DNA from 2 places in the Nonomuraea mangrovi genome. Region 2 is predicted to be linked to the other one. Evidence: riboswitches for the same ligand, from Rfam matches in the RefSeq annotation. Region 2 holds a riboswitch; the other holds the start of a gene.
What was found. Region 2 has a riboswitch for cobalamin ahead of ACFSKW_RS08330 (CbtB domain-containing protein). Riboswitches for the same ligand answer to the same signal wherever they lie in the genome.
Positions count from the first base shown of each region.

Region 1: another riboswitch for cobalamin. It lies ahead of ACFSKW_RS23120 (ribonucleoside-diphosphate reductase subunit alpha); the one in region 2 lies ahead of ACFSKW_RS08330 (CbtB domain-containing protein).

Region 1 is NZ_JBHUFV010000033.1:1,015,652-1,023,181, reverse strand. Features, by position in the region: gene ACFSKW_RS23130 (mechanosensitive ion channel family protein) at 1-48, opposite strand, end outside; gene ACFSKW_RS23125 (ribonucleotide-diphosphate reductase subunit beta) at 77-1,072, opposite strand; gene ACFSKW_RS23120 (ribonucleoside-diphosphate reductase subunit alpha) at 1,119-3,296, opposite strand; cobalamin riboswitch at 3,383-3,580, opposite strand; gene ACFSKW_RS23115 (Bug family tripartite tricarboxylate transporter substrate binding protein) at 3,585-4,490, opposite strand; gene ACFSKW_RS23110 (ArsR/SmtB family transcription factor) at 4,554-5,129, opposite strand; gene ACFSKW_RS23105 (alpha/beta hydrolase family protein) at 5,209-6,654, shown strand; gene glmS (glutamine--fructose-6-phosphate transaminase (isomerizing)) at 6,672-7,530, opposite strand, start outside.
Region 2 is NZ_JBHUFV010000015.1:175,777-183,306, forward strand. Features, by position in the region: gene ACFSKW_RS08315 (ROK family protein) at 1-339, opposite strand, end outside; gene ACFSKW_RS08320 (DUF7158 domain-containing protein) at 339-1,247, opposite strand; gene ACFSKW_RS08325 (glycoside hydrolase family 38 N-terminal domain-containing protein) at 1,244-5,374, opposite strand; cobalamin riboswitch at 5,563-5,692, shown strand; gene ACFSKW_RS08330 (CbtB domain-containing protein) at 5,724-5,915, shown strand; gene ACFSKW_RS08335 (CbtA family protein) at 5,925-6,674, shown strand; gene ACFSKW_RS08340 (histidine phosphatase family protein) at 6,713-7,306, shown strand; gene ACFSKW_RS08345 (VWA domain-containing protein) at 7,303-7,530, shown strand, end outside.

The DNA.
Region 1 (7,530 bases), on a different contig from region 2:
GCCGATGACCGCCCCGAGCACGGAACCGATCAGGATGAGCCAGTTCATCGGCGACACAATCATGCCCCCTAATGTCTCAGAATGTCTCGTCGAAGGTCACATTGCCCTCAACCGCGACCTGATATGCGGAAACCCTGCGTTCGAAGAAGTTCGCCAGCTCCTGCACGTCCTGCAGTTCCATGAACGCGAAGGGGTTGGCGGTGCCGTACCTGATGGGCAGGCCGAGCCGGCGCAGCCGCTGGTCGGCGACGTACTCAAGGTACTCACGCATCTGCCCGACGGTCATGCCCGACATGCCGTCACCGCACAGGTCGCTCGCGAAGGCCAGCTCGGCCGCGACGGCCTCCTCCAGCATCCTGGTGACCTGCTCGCCGAGCTTGTCGTCGAACAGGTCGGGCTCCTCGGCGCGGACGGTGTCGACGACGCTGAAGGCGAACTCCATGTGCATCGACTCGTCGCGGAAGACCCAGTTGGTGCCGGTGGCCAGGCCGCCGAGCAGGCCGCGGGAGCGGAACCAGTAGACGTAGGCGAAGGCGCCGTAGAAGAACAGGCCCTCGATGCAGGCGGCGAAGCAGATGAGGTTGAGCAGGAAGGTCCTGCGGTCCTGCCTGGTCTCCAGCCGCTGCAGGTCGGACAGGGAGTCGATCCACCGGAAGCAGAACTCGGCCTTGTCGCGGATGGAGGGGATGTTGTCGACGGCGGCGAACGCCTTCACGCGCTCGTCGGGGTCGGGCAGGTAGGTGTCGAGCAGCGTCAGGTAGAACTGCACGTGCACCGCCTCCTCGAACAGCTGCCTGGACAGGTACAGGCGGGCTTCGGGGGCGTTGACGTGCTGGTAGAGGTTGAGGACGAGGTTGTTGGCGACGATGGAGTCGCCGGTGGCGAAGAAGGCGACCAGCCGGTTGATGAGGTGGCGCTCCTGGGGCGACATCTTGGCGAGATCGGCCAGGTCGCTGTGCAGGTCCACCTCCTCGACCGTCCAGGTGTTGCGGATCGCGGCCCGGTAGCGCTCGTAGAAGTCGGGATAGCGCATCGGGCGCAGCGTCAGGTCCATACCGGGGTCGAGCAGCATGTGTTTCTCCTTGCGAACGGAACGTCTGTCGTGCGGGGCGGCGTGCCTACTGGCAGGCCTCGCACACCTCGGGGTTCTCCAGCGAGCACGCGACCGCCTCGCTCACCGTGAACGCCTGCTCGGGCGCCGCCTGCACGGTCGTCTGCGCGATCCTGGTGGCGGGGCGCGAGCGCAGGTAGTAGGTGGTCTTCAGCCCCTGCTTCCACGCGTAGGCGTACATCGACGACAGCTTGCCGATCGTCGGCGTCGCCATGAAGAGGTTCAGTGACTGCGACTGGTCGATGTAGGGCGTCCGCGCCGCCGCCAGGTCGATGAGCGCCTTCTGCGGCAGCTCCCACGCCGTCCTGTACAGGGTCTTGAGCTCGGCCGGGATCCCCTGGATGTCCTGGATCGAGCCGTCCGCGCGCTTCACCGCGTCGCGCATCTCCTGCGTCCACAGCCCAAGGCCCTGCAGGTCCGCGACCAGGTACCGGTTGACCTGCAGGAACTCGCCGGACAGGGTCTCGCGCTTGAAGACGTTCGACACCTGCGGCTCGATGCACTCGTAGCAGCCCGCGATCGAGGCGATCGTCGCCGTCGGCGCGATGGCGATCATGAGGGAGTTCCGCAGCCCGGTTCTGTCGATCTTGGCGCGCAGGGCGGTCCACTCGGGCGAGTCGCCGGCGCCGTAGTGGTCCGGGTGCAGGACGCCCTGCGCCGCCCTGGTGTCGCCGTAGGAGGGGTGACGCCCGCGCTCGACGGCGAGGTCGGCGGAGGTGTCGTAGGCGGCCAGCGCGATCTCCTCGGCGATGCGCGTGGACAGCGCGAGCGCCTCGGCCGAGTCGAACGGCAGGCGCAGCGAGAAGAACACGTCGGCCAGGCCCATCACGCCGAGCCCGATCGGCCTCCATCGCAGGTTGGCGGTCTCGGCCTCGGGCGTCGGGTAGAAGCCCAGGTCGATCGTCTTGTCCAGGAAGCGCACCGCGGTCCTGACGGTGGCGCGCAGCCGTACCCAGTCCATGGTGCCGCCCGCCAGGTGGGCGGCCAGGTTGATCGAGCCCAGGTTGCAGACGGCGGTCTCGCCGTCGCTTGTCACCTCGAGGATCTCGGTGCAGAGGTTCGACAGGTGGATGACGTTCTCCGGGCGCGCGGTCTGGTTGGAGGCGCGGTTGGCGGCGTCCTTGAAGGTCATCCAGCCGTTGCCGGTCTGCGCGAGCGTGCGCATCATCCGGCCGTAGAGCGTGCGCGCGGGGATCTGACGGGTGTGCAGGCCCGCCGCCTCCGCGGCCCGGTAGGCCACGTCGAACGCCTCGCCGTACAGGTCGGTCAGGTGCGGCACCTGCTTGGGGTCGAACAGCGACCACGGCTGGTCGGCCTCGACGCGGCGCATGAACTCGTCGGGCACCCAGTTGGCGAGGTTGAGGTTGTGGGCCCGGCGGGCCTCCTCGCCGGTGTTGTCACGCAGTTCGAGGAACTCCTCGATGTCGGCGTGCCAGGTCTCCAGGTAGACGCAGGCCGCGCCCTTGCGGCGGCCGCCCTGGTTGACGGCGGCCACGCTGGAGTCGAGCGTGCGCAGCCACGGGACGATGCCGTTGGAGTGGCCGTTCGTGCCGCGGATCAGCGAGCCGCGCGAGCGGACCCTGGTCCACGCGATGCCGATGCCGCCGGCGTACTTCGACAGCCTGGCGACCTGGCCGTAACGCTCGTAGATCCCTTCCAGCTCGTCGCGCGGCGAGTCGAGCAGGAAGCACGACGAGAGCTGGGGACGGCGGGAGCCGGAGTTGAACAGCGTGGGCGAGCTGGGCAGGTACGACAGCGTGGACATCAGCGCGTACAGCTCGGCGGCCTCGGCGACCGAGGCGGAAAGACCGCAGGCGACGCGCAGCAGGAAGTGCTGCGGGCGTTCGAGCACGCCGCGCGTCTCGGGGTGGCGCAGCAGGTAGCGGTCGTAGACGGTGCGCAGGCCGAAGTACTCGAACCTGTCGTCGGCGCTCTCGTCCACCAGCGCGTCGAGGGCGGCGGCGTTGGCCGCCACGAAGGCGGCCAGCCCGTCCTGGAGCAGACCCGCGGCGTGGGTGGCCACGATCGACTCGGAGAAGGTCCTCACGCCGTGCGCGGCGGCCTCGTCCGCGATCTGCTCGGCCAGCAGCCTGGCGGCGACCCTGGAGTTCTCCGGGTCGGCGATCACCCTGGCGGCGGCCTCCTCGATGGCCAGCCGGCGATCCACCTCTACGATCTGCGTCACGCTCTCTCCTCGCGAGCTCACCCCGTGAAGGCAGGCGAGAGCACGCGGGCACGCCGCGAGACCCCGCGGCCCTCCCTCGAGGCCTTGGACAGGTCACACCGCTGGCAGGTCTTCGGACTCGCGGGCGTACGTCAGCTTCCTACTGGCCGTCGCTTCCCAGGCCATGGGCCCAGTGCTTCGTGACGGCGGTCGTTCCCGCTCACCGCTGCGGGGCAGTGCCGGCATCTCACCGGCTTCCCTTTTGCTTCGCCCTGCTCGGGCGAACCAGCGACGACCAGGATCCTACATCTAGTGGCCGCGGACGCAACTACCCCAACAAGTTGTGTCGATCAGCCCCAGGTCCTTGAGCACTTCGCGGGTCCTGCCGGCCTCGGACCCGAGCCACGCGGCGAAGTCGTCGCCGCTGAGCGGGATCGGCTTCCACCCTCTGGCGCGGCAGGCGTCCAGCCACCGCGCGGACCGGGCGACCTCGTCGAGCACCTCGACCGCCCGGGCGCGATCGCGTTCGCTCATCTGCTTGGGCCCGAGCACCGCGCACCAGTCGGCGAAGTCGACCCTGACACCGGACTCCAGCAGGGTCGGCGCCTCGACGTCCTCGACCCGCTCGGCCGAGGAGACGGCCAGCGCCCTGAGACGCCCCTTGCCGAGGCGCTTGCGCCACTCGCCGAGCGGGCCCGCGGCGACGCCCACCCTGCCCGCCAGCAGCGCCTCGGCCGCATCGTCCGTGGTGGGGTAGCCCGCGTAGTCGAGCACCCTGGCGTCCGCGCCGAGACCGCGCGCGACCAGTCCGAACAGCAGGTGATCGGACTCTCCCTGCGGCCTGCCGCCCAGCACGGTGCCGCCGGGGTCGGCGACCAGCCGCCGCGCGAAGTCGTCGAACTCGCGAAAGACGGAGGCGTTGGAGACGACCAGGACCTCGACGTCGCCGACCAGCCTGGCCAGCGGGGTGCCCGTCTCCTTCACCCCGGCCATCTCGGCGGCCGCGATCGCGGGCAGGCCGGTCACCGTCAGCAGGGGCCCTCCCTCGGCCACGCCGTCGCGTTTGAACTGCCCCGCGAGCACCCGCGCGACGGGGACCCAGGCCTCCCCTCCCGGCACGACGGAGAAGCTCGGGGTCGGGCGCGTGGCCGTACCGCAGCCGGCCAGGCCCGCCATAGCGGCCAGCGCTCTCGCGACGAACTCCCGACGGCGCATGCGCAGGCCCCTCCCGTCGCCCCACCCCTCCGCTACTCCATGTTATTGGTCGGAGGCGGAGAGTCACACATCGGGGGCGGGCAGGTCCGCGGGCAGGGCGAGCAGGCGGATGTGCAGGGGCCGGGCCTGCTCAGGAGCGTCGGCGGCACGATGGCTGTACTTCTTCAGCAGCAGCATGTACTCCTCGAAGAAGTCCTCCAGCTCGCCCAGCGTCATCCGGCCGAGAGCGCGCGAGACCTTCACCCACGCGGGATCGGCCTGGTAGGCGGCGGGCAGGAGCTCCAGCAGGATCCCCTTGTCCTCCTCGAGCCCGATCCGGTGGAACTCGGCCAGCACCGGGCGGTCCTCGGGCGCGAGCTGCGCCGGATGGGGCAGCCTGATGTCTCCCGTCTCCGTCTTCCGCCACCACCGCTCACGCCCGGCCGACCGCTCGGGGATCTCCTCGATGAACCCGTACTTCTCCAGCTGGCGCAGGTGATAGCTGGTCGTGCCGGTCTTGGCGTCGAGCAGCGAGCCGAGCGTCGTGGACGTGGCGGGACCGTGCAGGCCCAGGTGACGGAGCATGGCGCGGCGCATCGGGTGGGCCAGGGCCTTCAGCTTGCCCGGGTCGTCCAGGACCCACGGCTCGTCATCCTTCATGACGAGCACCCTAGTCCTCCAGAAGGATTTCTGCAGACATGTCTTTGCCGATAACTCTCTGCAGAGTAGGTTCGGCAACATGAAGAGATTAGTGATCTCAGCGATGGCGCTGCTGGTGGCGCTGGCCGCACCGGCGGCGGCGCACGCCAGGCCGACGACCGGCGTACCGGCGACGGGGGCGCCGCCTGCCGTACCGGTGCCGGCCGATCTGACCACGACGGAAGTGAGCTTCGCGGGCGGCGGCGGGCTCACCCTGCGCGGCACGGTCCTGTCCCCCAGAGGCGGGCAGGGCGCGCGCCCCGGGATCGTGCTCGTGCACGGAGCCGGCGCGGGCACGCCCAGGACCAAGCTCATGACCGAGGCCGTGGAGTTCGCCAGACGCGGCATGGCGGTGCTGGTCTACGACAAGCGCACCGAGGGCTACTCGCTGTTCGAGCGCTCCTATTCACAGCTGGCCGACGACGCGCTCGGCGCGGTGGCGGCGCTGCGCCGCCAGGCGGGCGTGAACCCGGCCCACGTCGGGCTCTGGGGGCTGAGCGAGGGCGGATGGGTGGTGCCGCTGGCCGCCTCACGCTCCACCGACGTGGCGTTCGTGGTGCTGGTCGGCGCCAACTCCCTGCAGCCGCTGCGCCAGCAGGCGTGGGCGGTCTCGGCGGGCCTGCGCAAGGCCGGCGTCGCGGGCTCGCTGCCCGACCGTTCGGTGCCCACGCTGTACCGGGCGATCTCCGACGGCGGGCTGTTCCCCGAGCCATGGCACGACCCGCTGCCCGTGCTGCGGAAGGTCCGTCAGCCGGTCCTGGCGATCTGGGGCACGCACGACCTGCTGACCCCGCCGGTCGAGAGCCCTCCGCTGATGGCGAGAACCCTGGCCGAGGGCGGCAACGAGCACGTGACGCTCCGCCTGTTCACCGGCGCGGACCACGCCGCCCACCGCACTCCCGACGGCGGCGTCACCAGGGCGCCCGAGCTGACGCCCGGCTACCCCGAGCTGGTCGGATCGTGGGTGTCCGACGTCGCCTCCGGGCGCGCGCCCCGTTCGAGCCCGCCGGAGGCGGGCACGAAGGCGCAGCAGGCGTCGGCGACCATCCCTGTGCCGCCGCCCGCCTGGTGGGAGTCGGCTCCCGTGCAGGCCGCCGCGCTCCTGCTGTTCCTGGTCGCCTTCCTCGGCTACCCGCTGGCCGCCGGCGTCCGCAGGGTCAGGGGTACGGCGGTGGCCGCGGGCCCCGCGCCCAGAGTGCTGGCGGGCGCGGGGCTGGCCGTGGTGGCCGGCGGCTTCGGCTACCTGATGTACCTGGTCATGACGGGTGGCAAGCTGGCCGAACCCGGACCCGTCCTGGCGGGCAGGCCCGTGCTCTGGCTGCTGCTGCAGGCACTGGTGGTCACGGTCGCCGTCGCCACCGTGCTGACCGCCCGCGCCTGGCGCGCGGCCGGGCGGGGCTCCGAGCGGGTACGGCTCGGCCTGCTCGTCACGGCCGGCGCGGTCATGATCCCGTGGGCCCTCTACTGGGGCCTGCTGCTGCCCTGAGGGCCCTCTCCTTGGGCCTATTCGACGGTGACGCTCTTGGCCAGGTTGCGCGGCTTGTCGACATCCCGCTCCAGCGCGACGGCCGCGTGGTAGGCCAGCAGCTGCAGCGGGATCGTCAGCAGGATCGGGTCGAGCTCGATCTCGTTCTTGGGGATCACGATCACGTCGTCGGCCAGCTTGGCGTCGGGCTCGCGGTGGCCGACCATGAGGACCTGGCCGCCACGCGCCCTGATCTCGCCCAGCGTGGTGAGGTTCTTGTCGAGCAGCTCGTCGTCGGGCACGATCGCCACCGTCGGCAGCTCGGGGCCGATCAGCGCGAGCGGCCCGTGCTTGAGCTCGCTAGCCGGATAGGCCTCGGCGTGGATGTAGGAGATCTCCTTGAGCTTCTGCGCGCCCTCGCGGGCCACCGGGTAGCCCCGCACCCGGCCGACGAACATCATGCTCGGATGCACCGCGTACTTCTTGGCCAGCTCGGCGATGCGGTCGCCCTGCTCGAGGATCTTCTCGATCTGCGTCGGCAGCTCGCGCAGCCCCTCGACGATGCGGCGGCCGTCGGCCGGCGACAGGTCGTGCACCCGCCCGAAGTGCAGGGCGAGCAGGGCGAAGGCGATCGCGGTCGAGGTGAACGCCTTGGTGGAGGCCACCGACACCTCGGGGCCCGCGTGCAGGTAGATGCCGCCGTCGACCTCCCTGGCGATCGCACTGCCCACCGCGTTGACGATGCCGATGACCCGCCCGCCCTTGCGCTTGAGCTCCTGCACGGCCGCCAGCGTGTCGTAGGTCTCGCCCGACTGGCTGATCGCGACGTAGAGGGTGTCGGGGTCGACGACCGGATTGCGGTAGCGGAACTCGCTGGCGGGCTCGGCGTCGGCGGGG
Region 2 (7,530 bases):
GTGCTCGCCGAGCGCGAAGCACTGCGCGTCCCCCGCCAGCACGGTCGGCAGCCCGGTGAGCTCCCGCACCCGTTCCCTCAGGGGGAAGTCCCTCCAGGTGGTGATGTTGACCGGGCTCACCGTTCCCACGGCCAGGTTGAGCGGGCCCGCGCAGCCGATCCCGACCGCGACGGGCACCGGCCCTTCGGCCACCATCTCGGCGATGAGCAGGGCGAGCGCGTCGAAGACGTCCTCACGAGGCGTCGGGCGCGTGGCCGAGCGCAGGACGGCGCCTTCGCGGTCGACGAGGGCCGCCGCGAGCTTGGTGCCACCGATGTCGATGGCGAGTACGTAGGTCATCAGTGTTTGTGGTGGTTGTCGGGCTGGCGAGGGTCGCCAGGATGTTCGAGGCCGGGGACGAGCTCCACCCGCGCCGCCCGCTGCACGTCCAGCCAGCGGGCGAACGCCCGCCGCCCGGCCGCCGCCACGAGCTCCGCGTCAGCCGAACCGCCCGCAGGCGCGGAGGCGGGCACAGAAGCGGGCACAGAAGCGGGCACAGAAGCGGGCACGGAAGCGGAAGCCGGGGCGGGCACGGGAGCGACGTCGGGGGCGGGGGCGGGGGCGGAAGCCGCGGCTAGACCGGCGGCAGGGGCGGAAGCGGGGGCGGGACGGGCGATGGCCACGTGCCAGCCGAGCGGGTCCCTGACCGGCCCGGCCTGCGTCCCGTACGGCAGGCTCCGCAACGCGGCCGCGATCGCGGAGGGCAGCGTGTCGAGGGAGATCGCCCCGAGCGGCTCCAGGTCGTCGGGGGTGGCGTCGGCGGCGGCGCGCTCGTCGGCGTAGAGCCCGTGCCGTACCAGATGGAGGGGCGGGGAGGGTTCCCGCGGCGGCGGCGACCACGCGGCGGGGACGCGCGCCGACGCGGTCACGGAACGGTGGACGGCGCGGACCCACGGGCTGCCGTTGTAGGCGGAGGCGTTGATGGAGCCCAGCTCGACGGCGGCGAGGCGGTCGAGCGCCGGGCCTTCGAGCGGCGCGAGACCCCTGGCAAGCGCCTCGTGCTCGCACAGCACCTCCGTCAGGATGACCTGCGTCAACCAGCGGGCCATCTGCCTGTCCTCGGAGCTGCCGGGCGCGGGCAGGGCGGCGCTGAGCGGCCCTTCCCGCAGGCCGCGCAGGCGGGCGTCCAGGAGGTCGCGGGGGACGGCGTGCCCGTCGACCGTTCCGATCACGGCCCCGTGGACGTGAGCGGGGTGGGAATGGGTCATCGCGCGACCTCCACGCGGACGGCGGGCGTGTACTGGCATCTGCCGTACCACATGATCTTGGCCAGCGCCCAGGAGCGGACCTCGGGGGCGTCGGGCGGGACCGAGACGGGGAAGGAGACGTCCACCTCCGCGCCCGGGGCCACCTCGAAGCCTTGGACGACGGAGGGGAGCAGCTCCCACGTGCCCCACGGGGAGGCGAGCTGGGCCTCGCCGCGGATGGGCCCCGCGGTGGTGTTGGCCAGGCGTATGGTCAGGGCGGCCCGGTCACCGGGACGCAGGCGGAGCTCCTCGGTGACGGCGGTGACCGACAGCCCTGTCGGCCTGCCTTCGTCCGCCCTGGTCCCCTGCGCGGCCTCCCCGTCCCCTGGCACGGACTCGATGGGCGCGGGCAGCTCGGGGGCGTCGCCGAGCGCGACGGTGACGGCGTCCTCGATCACCTGACCGCCCACCTGGGTGCGGACGGTCACGAAGTGCAGACCCTGGCCCTCGCCGGGAGTGACGGTGAACGGGAAGCGGGCGTGGCCGCCCGGTTCGAGGCGGAAGACGCGCCGGGACGGCTCGGCGGTCCAGCCGTCGGGCAGCTCCAGCGTCACCACGCCCTCGTGGGGCGCGTCCACGAGGTGGGAGGAGACGACGACGTCCATCTCGAACGGGCCCGCGGAGGTGACGAGGCCGGGGGAGGCGGCCAGGCTCACGGGGAGGTAGCCGAGCGGGGCGGGCCCCTTGTTGTGCAGCCAGTAGCGGCTGTAGACCGGCTGGGCGATCTCGGCGGTCGCGCCGAGGACCCCGCTCGACCGGTCGAGGGGCGCGGGGGCCACGAAGGTGGCGACCTCGGCGCCCGCCAGGGAGAGCGTGTCCTGTGTGCCGGGGCCTTCGAGCAGGTCGGAGCGGACCAGGCCGTCCAGGTCGAGGACGGGCGAGTGCAGTGAGGCTGTCGCGCCCAGGCCCGTCGACTCGGTCAGCCTGATCGTCACCCCGTCCTGTTCCGCCGAGACGCCGTGTGCGAGCGGGTTACCCGTGGCCTTGACCGTGCTGAACAGCACCTCACGCGGCGGGTCCACCCGCAGCAGCGAGTGCAGCGGCGGCAGGTCGCCGCCCTGGGCGGGGAGCACGCGGGGCAGCAGCGGCGTGCTGAACTCCTGTCCCGCCGCGGGCAGGCCGAGCGCGCGCCAGTCGCCGTCGCCCGCCGCCAGCGCGTAGGAGAACTCGTGCGTCCAGTGCTGTAGCTGGAACCCCGATCCGTCAGGTGTCGTACGGCGGGGCGGATCCAGCCACACGCCCGAGGGCCAGCCGGTGCACGAGCGCATCAGCGACAGGTGCAGCGCCCCCGAAGGGTCGACGGCGAAGCCCGGCAGGCCGTACGTGAGGAGGGCGACCGTCCTGTCCTCCAGCTCCTCGCCTCCGACGGGGCACAGGGCGTGGATGACCGCCCCGTCCAGCAGCTGGTCGGCCGGGTCGGTCACGATCAGCGCGGGCAGGGCGCGCACGTCCCGCAGGTCGGCGCTCGGCTGCCACACCTCGGCCAGCGGCTTCTCGGCGGGCACCCACACCCGGCTCGCGCCCGCCTCGAGCGCGTCGAGGAAGGCGGGGTCGCTGCGCGACAGCAGCTCGGCGGCCAGCGGGTTGGTGCCGGGGCCGCCGAGGATGATGCGCACGTCGGGCAGGTTGGAGTCGACGTCGAGCCAGCCGTACCTGGAGCCGGACGCCGAGGAGGTCGTGGCGGTCACGCCCACCCTGGCCAGTGCCACCACCAGGTCGCGGGCGGCGGCCGCCTCCTCGTGGGAGCGGACGACGATCTCCGCCACGCCGATCGCGCGGGCCCCGGCCCCGCCCAGGTCGACGCGGGCGGTGGACGACAGGCCGAACCAGGTGTTGGCGGGGTTGTCCAGCGTCCATGGGTGCTCGGCGCTGTCGACGTCCGGCAGGGCGAATCCGCGTCCGACGACCGCGCCCGCGACGTCGGAGACGGGCAGCGCACCCCGCACCTGGGCGGGGAAGCGAACCCTGAGCAGCCGGTCGGCGCCGGCGTGGTCGAGGACGCGGGTGGCGAACTCGACCCGCTCGTCCCTGAGCGTGACGACCTGCTCGTAGGACAGGTCGCCGATCTCGCCGGTGACGATCAGGCGGGAGCCGAGCGGGCTGGTCTCGGCTCTCACGGTGGCGGTGGTGGTGCCGGTGCCGGTGATCGCGCCCGTGGGGATGAGGTGCCAGGGGCCCTCGCCCATGTCGGGGTGCTGCGGGTACTCGTCGTAGAGCCGCAGCTCGTTGCCGAGGCCGGTCAGCAGCTCGCGGCCGTCCCTGATGAGGGAGGTCAGGCCGCCGCCCCGCGCGGGGTCGGCGGTGACGCGCCAGCGCCCGCTCTCGATGGTGTGGCCCTCGATCGGCTGCCACCCGTCGGCGTCGCCTTCGATCACCTGGTAGGCCCGCCAGCCGAGCGCGGGCACGTCCTCGGCGAGGAAGACGTGCGTGCCGTCCTCGACGACCGAGGGGGCGTCCACCCGCAGCCCCGGCTCCAGCCGTACCCTGACCAGGCCGTCGCGGGCGAAGGAGAGCGTGTTGGTGACGACGACAGAGCGGCCGTCCACGGCCACGCGCCCCAGCAGCGCGTCGAGGGCGCGGTCGCGGGCGTCGGCGGCCAGGTCGTACGCCTCGCGCCAGCCGGTGAGCAGGTCGACGTAGACCTGGTCGGACTCGGAACCGGTGATCGCGTCGTGGTGCGCGCCGTAGGCGAGCTGCCGCCACACCTTGTCCAGCGCCGCGTGCGGGTAGCGGCCGAGACCCAGCAGCGACGCGAACGCGGCGAGCCGCTCGGCGTCGAGCGCGGCCACCTCGGCGGCGCGCTGGGCCTGCTTGGTGTCGATGTACGAGACGTCCTTGCCGGTGTAGATGGGGTTCATGTCGCGTGTCTGCGGGCTGAACGTGCTCGTCGCGGCCTTCACCGCCTCGAAGAAGTCGTGCGGCACCGCGCAGACGAACTTCGGCCACACGTAGCGGGCGGCCCACTCCCTGTGGATCTCGGTCACCCACTTGTTCGGCGGGGTGTAGTCGGTGCCGACGGGCAGCAGCACGTTCTTGGTGGCCGCGACGGGCTTGAGGCTCGCGAACAGCTCGTGGACCGCCGTCATCGCCTCCTCCAGCGTCGCCGAGGAGTCCATCCACCAGCCCGCCGAGTAGTGCGCGGGCATGTAGTGCGTCACGACCCCCAGCCCCGACGGCGAGATCCACTCGAACTCGCTCGGGAACTGCATCAGCGTGGCGTCGTTCTTGGCCTGCCTGAAGTTCTTGCTGATCGGGCCCCACTGGTGGAAGGGCCCGCGTGCCCACGCGCTGCCCGTCAGGCCCGCGGCGGCCAGGTAGCCGGGGAACTGCGGGTCGTGGCCGAACGCGTCGAGCTGCCACGCCGTCCGGGGCTCGCCGCCGAGGATGTCGCGCTGGTAGCCGATGCCGTACACGATGTTGCGGATCGTGGTCTCGGCGCCGGTCAGGTTGGTGTTGGGCTCGTTGTAGGTGCCGCCCATCAGCTCGACCCTGCCCTCGGCCATGAGGCGGCGCAGGTCGGCCCTGCGCTCGGGGTGGATGTCGAAGAACGGCTTCAGATAGTCGATCTCGGCGAGCACGAACTTGTAGTCGGGGTCCCGCGCGGCCAGCGCCAGGTGCGCCTCCACCAGCGCGAACGCGTTGCGCTCCCACAGCGGCCTGGTCGTCGCGTCACCCGACAGCAGCTCCCACGGGCTGGTGTAGGCCGCCTGCGTGTTCCACCAGACGGGGTCGTAGTGGAAGTGCGACACCATGTGCATCGTCCAGCCGGGCTCCTCGACGGTCACCTCGGCGGCGATCTCGCTGCCCGCCGCGCTCACGTGGCAGTGGAGCGTGCTTCCCACCGGGGCGCTCACCTCGAGCGGAACCTCCACCACGACGGTTCCCTCGCCCGCGGGCACGATCGCGTGGCCCGCGATCCCCTCACCGCGCACCTCCAGGCCGGTGTCGTGCTCGCCCTGCTCGGCGGTGACCCTGAGGACCTGGTACGGCTGCGCGTCCGTCCCCACGAAAAGGTCGGTCGACTCGGCGGACAACAGGCGAACGGGCACGGGGTCTCCCTCGGCGTCCTTGGGGGCTGTCGCCGTCACCCTAGGTCCTATCAAGATCAATGGCAACGTTGTCATAGCCGTGACCACTTGCTCACGAACCCCCCGGAACCCGGCGAACCGTCCGCCTCGCGGGCCAGGAGATCCTGGAACGGCGTTCAGGCTCGGGAGGCTCCGCGCCCGGGAAGCATGGGCTCCAAGAACAGGGCGATGTTGACGAGAACCACAGAAAGGGATACGTTCCGGTAGATTTCGCGGCGACTCAGGGGAAATCCGGTGAGATGCCGGTGCGGACGCGCCACTGTATCCGGGAATACAACCCTCGGGAGCCAGGTCACCTGACCGCCGCGACCTCGACCAGCGGGACGCGTCATCCCTGAGGAGGCTTCACATGAGTGGTCTGTCCACGTCCGTAACCGCTATTCCGCTCCACCGTCTCACGCGCTGGCTGCTGGCCGTGCCCGTCCTGATGCTGCTCGCGTACCTCGTCCTGATGGACAACGGCGCGATCTCGCAGACCGGCACGTTCCTGCACGAGCTCATGCACGACGGGCGTCATCTGCTCGGCGTGCCCTGCCACTGAGGCACGGCCGTGGTGAGAACCCTGGTGGTCAGGGGCCTGCTCGTGGGCCTGCTGGCCGGACTCGTCGCGGGCGCGTTCGCCTTTTTCGTGGGTGAGCCGCGCGTCGACGCCGCCATCGCCCTCGAAGAGGCGGCCGCGTCCGCCGCTCCCTCGGAGCCGCACGGGCACGACGACGGCGCGGCGGCCTCCCACGATCACGGCGAAGAGGCCGTGGTCAGCAGACCGGTGCAGAAGGCCGGGCTCTTCCTCGCAACCGGCCTGTACGGCGTGGCGGTGGGCGGCGTCTTCGCCCTCGTCTTCGCCGGGCTGCGCGGCAGGGTGGGGCCCAGGTCGGAGCCCGGGCTGGCCGTCGCCGCCGCGGCGGCCGCCTTCGGCGCCATCATCCTTGTCCCCTTCCTGAAATATCCGGCCAACCCCCCCGCTGTGGGCGACCCTGAAACGATCAACTCGAGGACGGTCCTCTACGTCGTCATGGTCCTCGTCGGCCTCGCCTCCATCGCGATCGCCGTCGCCGCCGCCCGCAGGGTCACCGTGCCCGGGGTGTGGGCGAAGGGCCTGGTGGCAGGGGCCACCTTCCTGGTGCCTGTGATCGCCGCGTGGGCGCTCCTCCCGCGCGTCGACGAGGTGCCGGCCGGCTTCCCCGCCGCCCTGCTGTGGGACTTCAGAGTCGCCTCCCTCGGCACCCAGCTGGTGTTCTGGGCGGCGTTCGGGCTGTTGTTCGCCGCGGCGGGCGAACGCGTGAAGGCACGGGTCAGCTGACCAGAGTGCTGTTCGTCCGGCATGCCTTGACGGTCGGCATGCGTGGCGCGCGCTTCCCCACGGGGGAGGAACGTGCCGACCCGTCAAGCCTTGACGCCGCCCACCTCCTGGCAGGGACGCTCCCCGAGGGACCCGGGGGAACGGCGTTCGTCGCCCCGGGCCGGGCCGCGCAGGAGACCGCCGCGGCGCTCGGGTTCGAGCCCGTGGTCGTGCCCGAGCTGGCCGAACCGGACTACGGGAGGTGGCGCGGCCTGCCGTACGAGGAGGTCGCCCAGGCGGACCCTGAGTCCTTCGCGCGCTGGCTCGCCGACCCCGGCGCGGCGCCCCACGGCGCCGAGTCCCACAGCCACGCGGCGGCCCGGGTCGTCCGCTGGCTGGAAGGACTCCGCGACGCCGCAGTCCCTGACGACCACCCGCGCGAGCAGGTTCCCGCCCCCGGCGCGGGCCTGGGCGCCCTGCGCGCGATGGTCGTGTGCGATGTCGGCGCCGTACGGGCGGCGGTGGGGCACGCCCTCGGAGTCGGGCCTCTCGTCGCCGCGCGTTTCGATCTCGCCCCTCTTTCTCTCACGCAGTTGTCCGCCACCCCGGAGGGCTGGCGGATCGGGTACGTCAACCGGAAGGCCGCACCGTGACCGCCACCTATCCCTTCAGCGCCGTCGTCGGCCTGGACGATCTCAAGCTGGCGCTGGTGCTCAACGCCGTCTCCCCCCGCGTGGGCGGCGTGCTCGTCAGAGGCGAGAAGGGCACGGCGAAGTCCACGATCGTCAGAGCGCTGGCCGCGCAGCTGCCGCCGGTGGAGGTGCCGGCGGCGTGCAGGTTCGCGTGTGATCCTTCCGCGCCGGACCCCGAGTGTCCC